Regions from separate parts of the Paenibacillus sp. FA6 genome, predicted to be linked through region 2. Evidence: riboswitches for the same ligand, from Rfam matches in the RefSeq annotation. Region 2 holds a riboswitch; the other holds the start of a gene.

Region 1 (4,221 bases), 1.4 Mb from region 2:
CGTCTGCTGTGTAGTAGAAAATATGCTCTTGGCCTGGAGTTGCCGTAAAGGTATAGCTGTGACTTAATGCCTTCGCTGTGTACCCAGCAATTGTCGCTGCTGTAAGTGTAACGGTCCCTCCTGTTACACCCGCTTTAGTGATTGCAGCCTCCAATACCTTGTCCGTTCCTTCTTCCAAATACTTCACAGTCACCACTTGCGCGCCTGCTGTGTAGTAGAAAATATGCTCTTGGCTTGGAGTTGCTTTAAAAGTATAGCTGTGACTTGCCAATTTGGCTGTGTAACCAGGAATTGGCGCCGCTGTAAGCGTAACAGTCTCCCCTGTTACACCCGCTGTCGTGGTTGCAACCTTCAATACTTTGTTCGTTCCTTCTTCCAAATACTTCACAGTAACCGCTTGTGCATTGGCTGTGTAGTTAACTGTGATCGTTACTTCTTTATTAGGCATCGTTCCAGTTACTCTTCCGCTATTAACGATTAACCCACTACCTGTACTAAGGGTCACGTTCTTGAAAGTATATCCTGGAATAACCTTGTTGCTGTAATCGGAATCTACTGATTCACCTTGAAGTTTCTTGACTACTTCAGCTGGACTTAGAACGTTATCTCCAGCCTTATATTCTACATTGAGATTATAAGGTGCTTTCACATATCCGAACCAGATGGTTGGATTAGGAGCAGAAGTAGTTAATTTCATACTTGTTGGATTATCGCCTTTTTTGAGCGAATAACCATCAACAACTTTTGCTGGTACCGAATAGGTCCCGTTGATATCAAGCGCCGACTTTCCAGATACAGTAAACGGTTCGTCGTATAGCTGTTCTGCTAGATCAGGTCTATCTACAACAACTCCGGCTGTATTGATTGGATCGCCTTGCGCATTAACATAATATCCTCTAACGGTAATAGAACCCTTCCCGAAGCTCACCTCAGGTACATCAAATTCCTTCGATGCAGATTTCTTATTAACATCTGTATAGTTCAATATGGTTGCTTTGTTTGTTGGATATAATATGTTTGGATCTGCGTTCGCATCCATCTTAACGATATAACTCATCGTTGCTGGAGAGCCCTCGGCAATGTTACCGATATCCCAGTCGATCGTTTCTGACCCACTGTTCCATTTTGTCGTTCCTTGAGAAACGGTGACATCACCGATCTTATCAAACTTGGCACCCATTGGATCGATAACTTTTGCGTTCTCCGCTGCAAAGGAAATCTTGCTGGACAATTCAGTAAAGACGTTGTTCAACTCATTACTGGTTGAAGCAAGGTATCCCTTATTTTGACTCTTATTCAATACATCTTTGGCATTGTTATCATTTCCAACATCAAGCCCTATGGAATAAATACCAATTCCCTTATCCTTGATTAGCTTGGCTTCTGATATGGTTGCAATACCATTATTATTTACCTCGTGGCCGTTTACTGTATAAATTTCGCGATCGTACCACTGACCGAACCATTTATATCCTTCGGCTAAATTATAGTTACTACCTGATCCGAGAACAGTCCCGTAATTAAAATTTGAAAGCGCAAACCCTGCCTTTTTGTCTCCAGGCCATGTATAAGTTGTCGCCTTACCTGCCTTATAGCTGTATGTCGGTGCTCCATCACTTAAGAGGACGATGACCTTGTTCTGTGCTTGGCTTCCCGCCAACAACGTATCAGCACGGTGGAGTCCTGCTTGAATGTTGGTGCCTCCACTAGCTTTAATTTTATCAATGTCTTTCTTTAGATCTCCCTTACCAGATGTCCCCTTAAATTCGGATACAGTTGTTACATCATCAGAAAAGGATACAACCGCTATTTTTGTCGTCGAATCTTTAATTAGCAAATTATCGACAAATTTATTCGCGGCCGTAATAGCATTAGTCATTCGACTCGAATCTTTCATACTTGCCGACCGATCGATGACCAATACAACGTCTGTACTGGTGTTAGTCTGAATATTTTTACCCTCAACGGTTAACGTTACCTTCCATTGACCCAGTGCCCCTGGTATAGGCTCAGCTACCTTCGTCAGATTAACTGCTCCCGGATTGGGCCATACTGGCTGATTCGTTGCATCCGCAGAGCTTGTTAGCAAGGTTCCTGGTATAAGTCCTATGAACACTGAGAATATGAGTAACCACATCGATGCACGTCTTAAACTCCGTTTCATTGTTTCCTCCTTATTATTTATGGAATTAGTTCCCCGGAACACAAAAAGGTCCAGCTGCATTAACGAGGTTAATTGCAGCTGGACGATCATAAGTCTATTAACATAGACTCTTAGATTCCGAGGCTTTGCGAACCAATCTTTCGATTAGTGTGCCAAAATATACAATTGTCGTTAGCGCAGATGCACTTTCGTGACTTACATCATATTTTTTGCTCCGTAAATAATATAAAGGAACTATCGTAGTCCAATATATTCCACATATCGAAAATTGTCAATCATTTATATTGTAACAATTCCTAATATTAATGGAGAAACCCAAGAATATAATCAATCCAATTTTCCACTCGTTCAGTTGGTTTAAATGAATAATATCGATTAAATAATCTTTATTATAGTCTTCGATATATTGTTTGTTTGCTGTTCTATTTCATTTAAGCGGTTCAATGCCATAAGCATCGCACCGCTAGATGCATCCTTTCTTGCAATAATACATTGCATCCCAGGATAGTGCTGTTCCAGCATTTTTACAAAAGCAGTCTGCACAAAGGTAGCCTTGAGCAGAACACTCCCCGCCATAGCAAGAGTTCCTTCCTGCAAAGACAGTTTTTCCACTACAGGGACCACCAGCTCGAACAAGGAACAAGCACTTTTTCTAGCAATGGTCAGAGCCACCTGATCCCCCAGCGCACAGGCATCTGTCAAGATAGGAGCCAAAGCAGCAATGTCCTTTTTATTGGTGCTTTGGTCATACACAAAACCGACGATCTGCTGAACCGTCTCCATAGAAAGTTGCTTATACACCATTCTAGTCATTTCTGTTGGAGGTAAACGACCATCATTCGCCTGTACCATAGCAGTGAGTATATCCCGACCTATACTGTAACCACTGCCCTCATCATCTATGAGGTGACCCAAACCACCCGTGCGATGAGAAAGACCCTTTTCATTTCTCCCATAACAGATCGACCCGGTACCTGCAATTAGAATAATGCCGTGCAGATGTTCTTGTGCACCGTAAAGAGCTGTTTCGTGATCGCCAGTAATGACCAGTCCTCCCTGATACCCACACTCTCTGACATTAACATCTAGCCGAGTGATAACCGTAGGATTACTGACTCCAGCCGCACCGATGCAGATCTGTACACAATGATCCAGACCGCCGCATACCCTTGCAATTGTTGCAAAAATCTCTTGAAAACTAAGACGGATACTATCCTCATCCTGCCCATTATAGTTAATAGCACCCGATGTAAAGGTATGCACGACGGACCCATTCTCATCGGCTACCGCCACCGCGGTTTTTGTACCGCCACCATCCAATCCTGCAACATATCTCATCTATTTATCACGCCCTTATATTTACCATTGTAATGATAGGTTACTCATACCACATCTTCTCTATTAATACAGATGATACTGCTGTTTGATCTGTGCAAATTCCCGACTTTCCTCACGGAATTGCTCCAATAAAGCCGAAACATCTACTGATTCGTCACGGTACAGCTTATCCCCACACAACAAATCAATAAAAGGTCTATCTTTCTCTTTCACTGGTGGTAGGAACGAGAATTGTTCGTAGAGTTGCTTGATGGTATACATTAGAGTAACACCTGTTTCCACAGCATGTATAGCGCGGGCATCCGTTACATACAACTGCACGCCCCTACAAAGTTCTCCCTGATGTTTCGAAAAAGTAGGTTTGAAATAAACCGGTCGGAATAATACCCCAGGTAACTTCTTCCCATTCATCTCATCCGCTAATTGCTCTGCCTGGATAAACGGTGCTCCTATCATTTCAAAAGGAAATGTGGTTCCTCTTCCTTCAGAAATATTGGTACCTTCAAATATACAAGTACCGCTATATAGCAGGGCGGAATCAAATCGCGGTATGCCCATGGAAGGCTGCACCCAGATACGATCAGTATCAGGAAATTGCATACTCCGCTCCCAACCATCACAGAGCACCACATGCAGTTCACAATTCCACTTCATCTGGTCATTGACCATCATCGCCACCTCGCCAGCAGTCAGCCCATAGCGCACACTAAGAGGATAAT
Region 2 (4,221 bases):
TTCATGATTTCTATATAGTTATCTAATGATTCAATTGATAGAGGTGAAGCTGAACCTAATCTAGTCTCCCATTCTTCTACGTCTAACAGAACATGATCGATATTCAGTACATAACCTTCCATTGAGTTCACAATTTGAAAATGTTCATCATAGGGTGCCAATGTTTTTCGTATGTGATAAATAGCAGTATATAACTGTGAATATACTTTGTCCTGTTCATACTCTGGCCACAGCAGATCAATCAATACAGATTTACGAACTAATTGACCACGATGTTGTAGTAAATATAGGAACAATTCCTGCGCTTTTGACGTCCGCCATTGAATCACAGAGAATAGATTATTAGACACTTCGACGGTGACTTGCCTAAATATATTCATCCTCATTCTATTAGTATAACTCACAACTTGATCTTGTTTAGATTCTACGTATCCGGTAATGCGTTCCATCGTTTTGTTCAACCGATCAAATCTAATAGGTTTCACTATATAATCCAATGCATTCAGTTCAAAAGCCTTAACGGCATATTCATTATATGCCGTTACAAACACAATATATATATCTGGCTTCTTCTCCAGAATCTGTTCTGCTAACTCAATCCCATTTATTTCTGGTAAGTTGATATCCAAAAAAACTAAATCCACATCTTGAAGAAGAATCTCTCTTCTTCCAACAATCGGATCTATAAATTTACCTATTATTTCTATGTTTGAAAGTTTCATAAGTTGGCGCTCTAAATAATCTACAGCAAGCTGTTCATCATCTACAAGAATCACTTTCATTAAGAACATACTCCTTATTTGTGGAATTGGGTAACACTGAATTCCTTATGTTAACAATATCATGATTTCTAAAAACAAAGAAGCCACGAACATATTGTTCAAGGCTTCTCATAAATATTATCATTAGTACTGTTTGGTTGCCGAATACTTTGTTGCATCTTTGATCATCGTAAACGCTGTTGTAGTACCGTTCCAGCCTGCATCAGTCGTTGTATCGATAGTAACCCATTTATTGTTCACATATACTTCATTCCAAGCGTGATAGGTATCCACATAACTAGTCGTACCCATAACAAGCTTAGTAGGAATATCTACACTCCGAAGCATCGCTGCGAACAAAGTAGAATACCCATAGCAAATATCTTTCTTCGACGACAATGTCTGATCGATCTGAGGGAAATAATCTGCAGGAACATTCGCTGCTAGTTTATGATCATATTTAATATTATTAATGACATAATTATAAATTATGGTTACCTTCTCGGTATCCGTTTTTACATTTTCCGTTAATTCTTTCGCCTTTTTAATGGCTTGATTCGTATCATTCCAATTCACATTCTGAATCGAGTTCAAATATACTGTTGCGCTATCACTCAGATCAAGCGTGATCGTATCTGTGTGTACAACTCGATATTTGTTTCCCGTTGCTTGTTCAAGAATGCTAACTGTATAATTACCGTTGCCCAATTGAAGGGGAAATACTTCCGCTTGCTTGCTAACCGTTAAATCATAAGTATATTTCTCCTCGCCCTTAACGATTACGAGTTTTGTCTGAACTTTCGCCTTCACGTCGTACTTCACACTAATAATTCCCTTGTCTACATTAGCTTCATCTAACCAGCTAGTCCCTACTGCAGCACGGACTGTTACTCCATTAAATAAAGAGATCACTATCACAAGTGTCGCCACAAATAGCATGAATTTCCGCACAAATAAAACTCCCTTCGGTGGCTAGGCTACCATCTTAACAAGAAGGCCCTATAGCTTTGCGTCCCTACCTTTCGATAGGTTTGCCGTTATCGTAATAAAGTTCTGTATCTGCCTATCGTATCATAACCCTCTGTTATAACAAAGTTATTCTTCTAAGTCCTATCGGACATAAGTGCTATAATGGGAAGATCATTTCGATTCTATCACTCGCAGAGGAAGTTGAATTTATGATTGTAGACATCATGTTAGAAGTCGTATTACCCGTATTCGTACTCATTGGAATTGGATCTTGGATGCAGCGCGTATTCCGCCTAGACCTATATACTTTAGCCAAAATAAACTTTTACTGTATCACACCTGCTGCTGTCTTCATGAGTATGTATCATTCAGATATATCAGGAGAGCTACTGGGGACAATCACGCTATTCTACGCACTATATGTTCTTATCCTCTACTTGATTGGTTCACTGCTATCCCGTTATATGAAGCTTAGCAAGGGGATGAAGGCCGCATTCAATAATAGTATTATGCTGGATAATTCGGGGAACTACGGCATGCCTGTCAACGCTTTAGTCTTTAATGGTGATCCATTAGCCTCCTCCATTCAAGCATTAATCATGTCACTTCAGAGCCTACTGACCTTTACATATGGTGTGCTCTCTATCCAAGGGGCGAAGCTTAAAGGAAACTACAGAAGTGTATTGATTGGTTTTCTCAAAATGCCTGTCCCCTACGCATTAGGTATCGGATTGCTCCTTCGTGCGCTGAAGGCTCCTCTTCCAATCTTTATCTCTCAACCGCTAACCTATGCACAGCAATCCATGGTCGCTGTCGCATTGCTAACGCTTGGAGCACAAATCGTGAAATATCCGTTACGCTTGTATCGGTTAGATGTGTATGTGAGTGTATTCGTGCGCCTTCTGATCGGACCCGCAATTGGTTGTTTACTCGTATACACTTTGGGGTTACATGGTATCCCCGCACAAGCTTTACTCATCGCTTCAGGTATGCCAACAGGCGTTAACTCATCCATTCTGGCTGAAGAGTATCATAACGAACCCGATTTCGCCGCACAAACCGTGTTGATTTCCACTTTATTGAATGTCGTCACGATTACTGCGTTGATCTCTTTGGCGAGAACTTTTTAAGGATCAACATATAAGTAGTATCAACAAAGGTCTGATAAAGCAAAAGCAGCTCTCTTCTGACGAGGAATGAGCTGCTCTTTTAGATTTCCAATCCCTTTTACCTTATGCAGAGAACCTTTACGGTTCAGCATTTTGTTGTGGACCCATTGAATATGTCTCCAAGACCGGAGTCTTAATGTGACTGCAGTATATCATGACTACGGAGTTCAAGAGTCTACGTAATTCCCTATCAAATAACCTTCCGCTTCACAGCGACAAACGGCGCTCGCTCATGTCCTATTAACGTTCTATCTGCCTTAACGATGACATCCTTATCAATAATAGCCTGTTCGATGGAGGTGTTCTCATGGATCACACCGTTCTGCATCACAATACTATTTCTTACGGTCGCACCTTTACGAATATGGACCCCACGAAATAGAATGGAGTTCTCGACACGCCCTTCAATGACACATCCATTGGCCACCATGGAATTACTTGTATGACCGGAAGCTAAGTGTCGTGCTGGGGGCTCATCTTTTATTTTCGTATAAATAAGTCCTGGCTTAAAGAATAACTCTCTCCACACATTCGGATTCAGAAGATTCATGCTGTGCTTGTAGTAACTGTTCAATGTATTAATAACTCCTAGATACCCCTGATGCGAATAACCATATATATTCAACCGACCAAGATTGGCACGAATCGCATCCTTCATAAGGCTATGATGACCTTCTGCTAAAGATGCTTCTATTAGATCTAGCAGTAGACTTTTCTTAAGAAAGAACATCTCCATGGATACCTTATCGCCATGCGGTGATGAATTCGGTTCCCAGATCGACGTCACTCGACCTTTATCATCCATTCCAATCCGTGTTGAGAATGAATCGACATCACTCGTATCTTTATATACTACGGTGATGTCTGCTCTAGTGCTATTGTGGAATTCCTGTAATCCGTTAAAGTCGATATTACATACCATGTAGCTTCGGGAGATCAAGACATACTCCTCACTACTTCGATGTAGATAATCTCTATGAGCATTTAATGCGTGTAAATCTCCATTGGAACCATCCAGACCTTCCTTCATAGGAGGAAGAATGAACAGCCCAGACCTTTTTCTGTCTAGATCCCATTCCTTCCCTGATCCTAAATGATCCATTAATGAACGATATTTCGTATGTGTGAATATTCCAACATTCGTAATTCCAGAGTTAACCATACTTGATAGAATGAAATCAATGAGGCGGTAGCGACCGGCAAACGGAACAGATCCGATATTTCGATGATACGTAAGTTCTTCCAACTGATCTGTCTCATTCACCATATTGATAATTCCCATAACATTCTTCATGTCAACATCTGCTCCTTCAAGTGTAAGA

The links. A riboswitch is a leader RNA that binds a small molecule or an ion and turns the genes downstream of it on or off. The one in region 2 is predicted to bind cyclic di-GMP.
Region 1: linked by a shared signal. The riboswitch ahead of ACP8HI_RS23355 (MucBP domain-containing protein) and the one ahead of ACP8HI_RS02480 (transglutaminase domain-containing protein) in region 2 are both predicted to bind cyclic di-GMP.

The regions. Positions count from the first base shown of each region.
Region 1 is NZ_CP188820.1:5,148,257-5,152,477, reverse strand. Features, by position in the region: gene ACP8HI_RS23355 (MucBP domain-containing protein) at 1-2,164, opposite strand, end outside; cyclic di-GMP riboswitch class I at 2,235-2,328, opposite strand; gene ACP8HI_RS23350 (N-acetylglucosamine kinase) at 2,540-3,502, opposite strand; gene ACP8HI_RS23345 (exo-beta-N-acetylmuramidase NamZ family protein) at 3,566-4,221, opposite strand, start outside.
Region 2 is NZ_CP188820.1:537,152-541,372, reverse strand. Features, by position in the region: gene ACP8HI_RS02485 (response regulator) at 1-782, opposite strand, end outside; gene ACP8HI_RS02480 (transglutaminase domain-containing protein) at 906-1,712, opposite strand; cyclic di-GMP riboswitch class I at 1,726-1,807, opposite strand; gene ACP8HI_RS02475 (AEC family transporter) at 1,940-2,860, shown strand; gene glgD (glucose-1-phosphate adenylyltransferase subunit GlgD) at 3,090-4,193, opposite strand; gene ACP8HI_RS02465 (glucose-1-phosphate adenylyltransferase) at 4,190-4,221, opposite strand, start outside.